4 regions of the Streptomyces sp. T12 genome follow, and region 4 is predicted to be linked to each of the others. Evidence: riboswitches for the same ligand, from Rfam matches in the RefSeq annotation. Region 4 holds a riboswitch; each other region holds the start of a gene.

Region 1 (2,193 bases), 1.5 Mb from region 4:
CGTGCCCGTAACGGCGCCACGCGCGCGTGGGGAAACGAGGCCACGCGCGCGTGAGGGAAAGGCGCGCCGTGCGCGCATACCGTCAGGCCGGGCGGACCACGCTGTGGATCGACGACTCTCCGTCGTAGTAGATCGACTCCTCGCGGACGTACGCGCCGGGCTTGGGGGCGTGGATCATCATGCCGTTGCCGATGTAGATGCCCACGTGGGTGACGTCGTCGTAGAAGAAGATCAGGTCTCCGGGCTGGGCGTTGGAGAGGGAGACCGTGGTGCCGGCGTTGACCTGGTCGTAGGTGACGCGGGGGATGTCGACGCCCGCGGCCTTCCAGGCGGCCTGGGTGAGGCCGGAGCAGTCGTAGGAGTCGGGGCCGGTGGCGCCCCAGACGTACGGCTTGCCTATCTGGGAGCGGGCGAAGGCGAGGGCCTTCTCGGCCTTGGTGGCGTAGGAGGAGTCCGACGCGGACGAGTCCGAGGTGCTCGAGTCGGACGAGGACTCGCTGCTCTCCTGCTGCTGGGCCGCCTCCTGGCGCTGGCGCTCGGCCTCTGCTTGTTGCCGGGCCAGTTCCGCCGCCTTGCGTGCGGCCTCCTCCTGCTTGCGCTTCTCGATGGCGGCGAGGCGGGCCTTCTCCTCCGCCGTGAGCTTCGAGAGGAGTTCGCGCGCGTCGGAGAGCTTCTGCTGAACGGTGGTCTTCGCGGTCTGCAGGTCGTTCTGCGACTCGGTGAGCGTCTCCAGGCTCTGGGTGGCCTCCTGGCGCTTCTTCATCGTCGCGGACTGCTGCGTGAAGTAGTCGTCGACCGCTTCCTTCTGACGGCCGGTCATACGGTCCATCAGCTGGGTCTGGTCGAAGTAGTCCTGCGGGGTGTCCGCGAGGAGGAAGGTCGCCGTGTCGGGGGCGGCGGCGCCGGTGCGGTACTGGGCGGCGGCGTTGCGGCCGAGTTCCTCGCGCGCGTCGTTGAGCTTCTGGGTGCGCTGGGCGACGTCGTCGAGGAGGGTGTCGACGCGCTTGCGCTGCTTCGCGGTCTTCTCCTTGGCCGCGTTGTACTTCTCGGTCGCCGACTCCGCCTGGCGGTAGAGGTCGTCGACCTTCTTCTCGACCTCTTCGAGGCTCGGCTTGTCGTCTGCCGAGGGGCTGGCGTTGGCCGTCTGGGACAGCAGGGCCACGGAGGTGAGGGCCGCCGTGGCGAGGGCGGGGGTCCGTATGCCTGCTACGCGCGTACCAGCGGGACGCGACTTGCGGTGCGACGCCAAGGGAGGCGACTCCTTCCGTGCTCCGCCTACCGAGTTAGCTGTCGGGTTCGGGCGGATGGTTCGGAAGGGTTGCCCTACGGCCTGTCCCTGGGCAGGGTCGGGCCGATTCACCCCAAGTTCGGTGGGTCCCCGGCTCCGGCAGCGCGGCGGCGTACCAGACTCGGCGGAGGCCGTGCGGCCCGGCGACGTTCGCCGGTGGGGGTCGTACGGCCTGTCCGGCACGGTAGCCAACTCGTGTGGCCCCTGTGAAGGTTGATGTTCGATATGCCCGATACATTTTCGTGACCTTGAGTCAGGGCGTTGTGGGCTGGGGTTGATGGGGGTGTGTTTATGGGGACGTGGTGCTGTTTCGGGTGGGGTGTCGGGCTTTAGTCGTCTTCGGCCGCTGGTGGGTGGCTAGGTCCTTGGCGGGGAGTGCGGCTTGGGGGTGATTGCGGATCGTGATGGGGAGGGTGTGGAGAGTGAGGGTGGTGTCTGGTGTGGCCGGTCTGGAAGATCATCCGGTTCTGAAAACCGGCGATGTTCTCGGGGTGGCCGCGGGCTGTCAGTGGGGCGCCCTAGACTCGGAGAGCGATGAGCAGCCTCTTTGACGACAGCTTCCTGGCGGACCTCCAGGCCCCACGGGCCCATGGGGAGGAGCCCCCGCCACCGCCCGAGGACGATCACTCTCCGGAGCCGGTTCCGGACGATCTGTTCGGCGGGAAGTTCGACGTGCCTCCAGACCGGGACGCCTACTACCGCGACGGCGCCCCGCGCCCGGCCATCGACGCCGCCGCGCTGCTGGAGGGGCTGAACGAGAACCAGCGTGCGGCCGTCGTGCACTCCGGCGGCCCGCTGCTCATCGTGGCCGGCGCCGGGTCCGGCAAGACGCGCGTGCTCACCCACCGCATCGCCCATCTGCTGGCCGAGCGGAGTGTGCATCCGGGCCAGATCCTCGCGATCAC
Region 2 (2,193 bases), 1.7 Mb from region 4:
GCGGAGACCGCGCTCGGCAAGATCGAGGCCGAGGTGGGTCAGGTCTACGCGGCCGTCGACCAGGACGGAGTCGACGGACTCACGCTCATCGAGCCCGGGTATCTGATGCCCCACCCCACCCTGCCCGCCGTACGCGTGCGGCACCGCGACGACCTGTGGTGCGAGCCGATCAGCAAAGTGCTGCTGCGCCATCCCGCCCTGTCGGACGACGAGTTGGCGGCGACGGCGCGCGCGGTGGTCGGATCCCTCGCGACGGTCACCATGTCAGGGCCGGGCACCGTCGAACTCCAGCCATGCGGCATCACCAAGGCGACCGGTCTCGCGCTCGCCGCGGAGCATCTGGGCCTCGGCGCGCACGAGACCATCGCCTTCGGCGACATGCCCAATGACATCCCGATGTTCGACTGGGCCGCCCGCGGTGTCGCGATGGCCAACGCGCACCCCGAACTCAAGGCGGTTGCCGACGAGATCACCCTCTCGAACGAGGACGACGGCATCGCCGTCGTCCTCGAGAGACTGTTCGCGGGGAGCCTGGTCGACTTCGCCCAGTAGTGCCCGTTCTTCGACCAGTAAGGAATGGTTTCGCCTAGTAAGGGCCGTTCACGTTGTCGATCGAGCCGTACCGCGCGGCCGCGTAGTTGCACGCGGCCGTGATGTTCGCGACCGGGTCGAAGGGGTCGTAGACCGTCCCCGGCACGTGGTAGGCCGCGAAGGTGGGGTCGATGACCTGCAGGAGCCCCTTGGACGGGGTGCCCGCCGCGGCGTTGGAGTCCCAGCCGTTGATGGCGGCCGGGTTGCCGGACGACTCGCGCATGACGTTGCGGTAAATGCCGTCGTATGAACCTGGAATTCCGTTTTGCGCCATGATGTCCAGCGCATTGCGGATCCAGCCGTCGAGGTTGTCCGGGTACGACTTCACGGAGGCCGTGGTGGCGTGGGCGACGGCGGACTTCTTGGCCGGCGCGGACGCCTTGTCGGCCGTCTCGCTCGCGGTGCCGGCCTTCGTCGCCCGGACCTTCAGGTCGAGGCCCGGGTGGATCAGCCTGGGGTTGTCGCCGACGGCCTTGCGGTTGTCCTTGTAGAGCTGCCGCCAGCCGCCCTGTGCGTCGTACCGGTCCGCGATGCCGTAGAGCGAGTCGCCCTTCTTCGTGGTGTAGGTGACGGACTTGGCCTTCGCCGCGGACGGCGCGGACTGCGGTGCCGCCTGCGCGGCGGCGGGGGCCTGGGCCGGCTGTGCGGCGCTCGCGGTGGTCGCGCTCAGGAGTGGGAGGGCGAGGGCGGCGGTACCGGTTCCGGCTGCGACGACGTGGCGGGTGAGCGGGTTGGTTCTGGGACGGCGGTGCTTGCCTCGGGCCATGGCGCTGTTCCTCTCCGACGCCTGCGAGGTGAGCTGTCGGGTTCGGGCGGGAGATGCCCGGCCGCGCCGCCGTGTGGCGGCGCGGACTTCACCCCTAGCCGGCCCGGTGCGCCATCAAGGCGTCCGGTCCGGCGACTTACCTGGGTCCCCCGCTCCTGCCGTTCGTGAGTGAGTACGTAGGTGGATGACTCGGGCGGCGGCAGGATTAGGCGTCCGCCCGACTGAGCGGGAACGTATGCGAGAGCACACGCCCGGAACAAGTGCCATGGTCACCTGTCGTGCCGGTTGACCATGGTCTGGTGTGTATGGGGTGCTTGATCCTTTGCGGTTGCCAAGCCTCAACTTGCGCTCGGGGCAAGGGGTGGAGGGGGCGCTTCCGGTCGGGTCTGCGGCTGGGGGTGCGTGACCCAATTCACTGACATCCACAAGAGCCGCAAATCGGGCAATGGCTCCAACTCGCTGTTAACCGGCCGTCCGTTGAGTCCGTTTCTCCCATGTACGGTGGAAAAGCACCTCTTCGCCCTCCCGGCAGATCACCTCGTTCGAGGTGACGAAATGCTCCCCGTCGCAGCTGATCTCCGAGCGCGTCCGCACCGTGGCGTCCCACGCCAGATCCGGGCGGTGCAGCCGGATCGACCAGTCCGAGCGGGTGCGGGCCGACAAGGGGTCCCACTCGTCGATGGTGTACGTCTCCAGCGCGTCCTCGGTGAACTCCAGGCCGTCGGGGTACACGCGCGTGCCGCCGTACCGAGGGTCGACCTCCAGGCGCCACTCGCCCTTGGCGACGTCGCGCACGACGAGCCGCTCGGGGCGCGGTTCGTCCAGCGTGATGGGGG
Region 3 (2,193 bases), 1.4 Mb from region 4:
AGGCGGTCGTCAGCCGACCGGGATGCCCTTCGAGCGGAGGTAGGCGACCGGGTCCACGTCCGAGCCGTAGTCCGGCGTGGTGCGGACCTCGAAGTGGAGGTGCGGGCCGGTCACGTTGCCGGTCGCGCCGGAGAGGCCGAGCTGCTGGCCCGCGGTCACGGCCTGGCCGGCCGAGACGGAGAGCGACGACAGGTGGGCGTACTGGGCGTAGTAGCCGTCGGCGAGCTGGACGACGACCTGGTTGCCGTAGGCGCCGCCCCAGCCCGCGGAGACGACCGTGCCCGCGCCCACGGCCTTCAGCGCGGTACCGGTCGGGGTCACGAAGTCCACGCCGGTGTGGTAGCCGCTGGACCACATGCTGCCCGCCACCTTGTAGGCGGTGCTGACGGCGGCACCGGCGACGGGGGCGGAGAAGCCACTGGCGGTGCTGGTGGTCTCGGCGCTCCGGGCGGCCGTGGTCGTCTTCTTCGCGGCGGAGGACTTCTCAGCGGACGAGTCCTTGGAGGGCGCCGAAGAGGAGGAAGAAGAGGAAGGCGACGAGGACTTGGGGGCGCTCGCCGCAGCCTTCTTGCCGATCGTGAGCTTCAGGCCGGGGTGGATCAGCGACGGGTCCTCGCCGACGGCCTCGCGGTTGTCGGCGTAGAGCTTCTTCCAGCCACCGCTGACGTTCTGCTCGTCGGCGATCTTCGAGAGGTAGTCGCCGACCCTCACCGAATAGGTCCGCACACCCGTCTTCTTCTCGGCGGCCTTCTTCTGGACCGCCTTCTTCTCGGCGGACGGAAGAGACTGAACGGCCTTTTCCGAAACGGACTGAGAGGGAGCGGCGTGGGCACCCGTGGCCCCGATGAGCGGGAGGGCGAGAGCGGCGCCACCGGTTCCGGCGACGGCGATGGAGCGGGTGAAGCGCTGGGACTTCGGACGGCGGTGCTTACCCTTCGCGGGCATGGCGAATTCCTCTCCGGCGCCTGCGAGGTGAGCTGTCGGGTGCGGGCTGGAGATGCCCGGTCACGTCGGGACGCGACTTGACCCCAAGCCGTTCCGGAGACCGGAACAGGCGGTTGTACCTGTGGGTCCCCCGCTCCTGCCGTACACGGGTGAGTTTGCGCGGGATCCGGTCGGCGGCAGGATTAGGCGTCCGTCCGGATTGGTGGCGAACGTAAGCGAGGAAGACGCAAGGGAACAAGTGAGAGGTTCCGTCCGAATGCGTTCCTGTTGATCCCTTGTGGGAATTACCGGTCACCCTCCGTGGATTATCGGGGCGCCGCCCGACTCAAAACCCCTTGAAAGCCACGTGTATTACGTGAACATGACGGGCGACGCACGGTCACGAATATGACGCTCCTCACGTGGCACCGCTCCAGCTTCCTTTGCTCCAGAGCGAGTTGGAATGAAGGCGCCAATTCGGACAGAACTCCTAGATGCGACGCAGTCGGATAACCGTCGCATCAAGGTCGCCACGCAAGCCGGTGCGCAGTCCATGATGCGCCAATACGGCACCTCTGTGAATTTCGCCCGTTTCAAGGCATTCGTACGATGCTGTCGGGTCGAGAGCGCGCAGCCGCAGCGCTGGGACGGCCTCGCCGTAACTCTGGGCCTGGAGCCAGGCGAGGACGACCGTCTCGTCCCCCAGCACGTACTGCACCGCGCTCAGCCCGCCCCGCGGCGGCCGCAGCCGATAGAGGTCGCCACGCTGCACCACGGGCCGGATCTCCTTGTAGAGCGTCACCCACTTCCCGGCCTCGGCGAGCTCGTCCTCGCTCCACCGGGTGAGATCGCCGCCGACGCCGAGCACTCCCGCCATGGCGCTCACGAACCGGAAGCGCAGCGAGCTGGCACGGTGGTTGAGCATGGCGTTCGGGCTGTCGGTGACCCAGGCGGCCATGACCCTGGCCGGGTGGATCTGACTGAAGCCGTGCTGGATGGCGAGCCGGTCGAGGGGGTCGGTGTTGTCCGAGGTCCACACCTGGTCCGTGCGGCTCAGCACGCCGAGGTCGATCCGCCCGCCACCGCCCGAGCAGGACTCGAAGGCGACGCCCGGGTGAGCGGCACGCAGCCGGTCCAGCAGGCGGTACAGGGCGCGCACGTGGTCGACCCACAGGCGCTGCGGGTACGGCTCACCGGGCCAGCCGGCGTCGGTGAAGCAACGGTTGAAGTCCCACTTCACATAGTCGATGGGGGCGCTGGAGAGGAGCC
Region 4 (2,193 bases):
GTCCAGACGCAGCTGCTGATCGGCCGCATCGGCCCCGACCGGCACGACCGCGTGTGGCCCGCGCAGGTGCTCGGCACCTACTGCCTCGGCGGCACCCTCACCTCCCGCCTGGACAAGGTCCTGCGCGAGGAGAAGGGCTACACCTACGGTGTGCGCGCGTTCGGGCAGGTCCTGCGCTCCGCCCCGGACGGCACGGGCGCGGCCATGCTCGCCATCAGCGGCTCCGTCGACACCCCGAACACCGGTCCGGCTCTGGACGACCTCTGGAAGGTCCTGCGCGGGGTCGCCGGCGAAGGGCTCACCGACGCCGAGCGGGACTTCGCCGTGCAGAACCTGGTCGGGGTGGCGCCGCTGAAGTACGAGACCGCCGCCTCCGTGGCGAACACCCTGGCCGACCAGGTCGAGCAGCACCTGCCCGACGACTACCAGGCGACGCTGTACCAGCGGCTCGCCGCGACCGGCACCGTCGAGGCCACCGCGGCGGCCGTGAGCGCCTTCCCGGTGGACCGGCTGGTGACGATCCTCGTCGGCGACGCGGCCGAGATCCGGGAGCCCGTCGAGGCCCTCGGCATCGGCGAAGTCACCGTCGTGGCAGCCGAGTAGCAACAGCGGCAGCCGAGTAGAGGCAGGCACAGCGCCGGCCAGCGGCACGCGCGTGCAGGGGCCCTGGTGACGAAAGAGTCACCGGGGCCCCTTTATGCCCGAATTGAGGGAGAGGTTGCCTGTCTGGCCTGTGGGATGCGCTACAAAAGCCGTGATCCGTTTGGGGATTGAAAGTTGTCCCGCTTAGCGTCTTGCGGGCTGTCCGTCAGGCAGTGCGCCGCGCCCGCGGCACCGGACAGCCATCGCCGAGTCCCCGTACGGCGCGAGCCAGGGGAGCCGGGGACCCATCGAAGTCCCTGGGGTGAATCGGACGCCCGCGCAGCCGCGAGGGGGTCCGTAGGAGACCTTCCTGCTCCGAACCCGTCAGCTAACCCGGTAGGCGAGAAGGAAGGAAAGGACCAGCCACTACATGGCGTTCACCTGCGCCACCGGGAAGAACCGTCCCACCGGGAAGCACCGTCGCCCCAGCCGGTTCGAGCGCACCACCGCCCGCGCTGCGGGCGTCGCCGCTCTCACTGCCACCGGCGTCATAGGCACCCTCGCCACCCCGGCGCTCGCCGCCGAACCCGCTGTCGAGCAGACCGGCCTCATCCCCGTCGTCACCATCGAGAACTCGATCGCCGACCAGATCGACGCCCAGGCCGCCGCCCAGGAGCAGGCCGCCGAGGAGGCCGCGGCCCGTAAGAAGGCCGCCGAGGAGGCCGCGCGCAAGAAGGCGGCCGAGAAGGCCAAGCAGGAGCGCGAGGCCAAGGAGCGCGCCGCCCGCGAGGCCGAGCGCAAGCGCCTGCTGTCCTACGTGGCGCCGATCTCCGGCTCGTACATCTCCACCGGCTACAAGGCCGGCGGCGCCGTCTGGTCCTCCGGCAGCCACACGGGCGTCGACTTCCACGCCGCCAGCGGCACCTCCGTCCACGCGGTCGGCTCCGGCACCGTCGTGGAGGCCGGTTGGGGCGGGTCGTACGGCAACAACATCGTGATCAAGATGAACGACGGTACGTACACCCAGTACGGCCACCTGTCGTCCATAGGCGTCTCGGTGGGCCAGGCCGTCACGCCCGGCCAGCAGATCGGCCTGTCCGGCGCCACCGGCAACGTCACCGGACCGCACCTGCACTTCGAGGCCCGCACGACGGCGGAGTACGGATCCGACATCGACCCCGTCGCCTACCTCCGCTCGCACGGCGTGAACCTCTGACGGCTCCACTGCGCCTCCCCTCCCCGAAAGCCCCGGCTCCCGAGCCGGGGCTTTCGGCGTTTCGGACGACCGGCTGTCCAAAAAATATCCATGGATTCCGACCCGCCATCGGAAATTCCAGCCGGGTGCAATAGAGTCACTGAACACACGTCATTCGTCGACGTTTCACGGGGATTAAAGCGGAGGTCGGTCATGCGTATTCCGGCGCACTCGGTATGCACCGCGATCCGGGACGACATCGTCGCCGGTGTCTACGAGCGCGGCAGCCGGCTCACCGAGGAACTCCTCGCACGCCGCTACGGCGTCTCCCGCGTCCCCGTGCGGGAGGCCCTGCGCACCCTGGAGGCGGAGGGCTTCGTGGTGACCCGGAGACACGCGGGCGCGTGCGTCGCCGA

The links. Region 4 has a riboswitch for cyclic di-AMP ahead of PBV52_RS36200 (M23 family metallopeptidase). Riboswitches for the same ligand answer to the same signal wherever they lie in the genome.
Region 1: linked by a shared signal. The riboswitch ahead of PBV52_RS29770 (C40 family peptidase) and the one ahead of PBV52_RS36200 (M23 family metallopeptidase) in region 4 are both predicted to bind cyclic di-AMP.
Region 2: linked by a shared signal. The riboswitch ahead of PBV52_RS28660 (LysM peptidoglycan-binding domain-containing protein) and the one ahead of PBV52_RS36200 (M23 family metallopeptidase) in region 4 are both predicted to bind cyclic di-AMP.
Region 3: linked by a shared signal. The riboswitch ahead of PBV52_RS42410 (LysM peptidoglycan-binding domain-containing M23 family metallopeptidase) and the one ahead of PBV52_RS36200 (M23 family metallopeptidase) in region 4 are both predicted to bind cyclic di-AMP.

Annotation. Positions count from the first base shown of each region.
Region 1 covers NZ_CP117866.1:6,569,992-6,572,184, forward strand. Annotated here, with positions in the region: gene PBV52_RS29770 (C40 family peptidase) at 83-1,249, opposite strand; cyclic di-AMP (ydaO/yuaA leader) riboswitch at 1,258-1,411, opposite strand; gene pcrA (DNA helicase PcrA) at 1,823-2,193, shown strand, end outside.
Region 2 covers NZ_CP117866.1:6,334,663-6,336,855, forward strand. Annotated here, with positions in the region: gene PBV52_RS28655 (HAD family hydrolase) at 1-552, shown strand, start outside; gene PBV52_RS28660 (LysM peptidoglycan-binding domain-containing protein) at 587-1,357, opposite strand; cyclic di-AMP (ydaO/yuaA leader) riboswitch at 1,363-1,542, opposite strand; partial or broken gene PBV52_RS28665 (CocE/NonD family hydrolase) at 1,820-2,193, opposite strand, start outside.
Region 3 covers NZ_CP117866.1:9,459,861-9,462,053, reverse strand. Annotated here, with positions in the region: gene PBV52_RS42410 (LysM peptidoglycan-binding domain-containing M23 family metallopeptidase) at 10-945, opposite strand; cyclic di-AMP (ydaO/yuaA leader) riboswitch at 950-1,107, opposite strand; gene PBV52_RS42405 (alpha-galactosidase) at 1,415-2,193, opposite strand, start outside.
Region 4 covers NZ_CP117866.1:8,054,009-8,056,201, forward strand. Annotated here, with positions in the region: gene PBV52_RS36195 (pitrilysin family protein) at 1-603, shown strand, start outside; cyclic di-AMP (ydaO/yuaA leader) riboswitch at 837-999, shown strand; gene PBV52_RS36200 (M23 family metallopeptidase) at 1,013-1,798, shown strand; gene PBV52_RS36205 (GntR family transcriptional regulator) at 1,991-2,193, shown strand, end outside.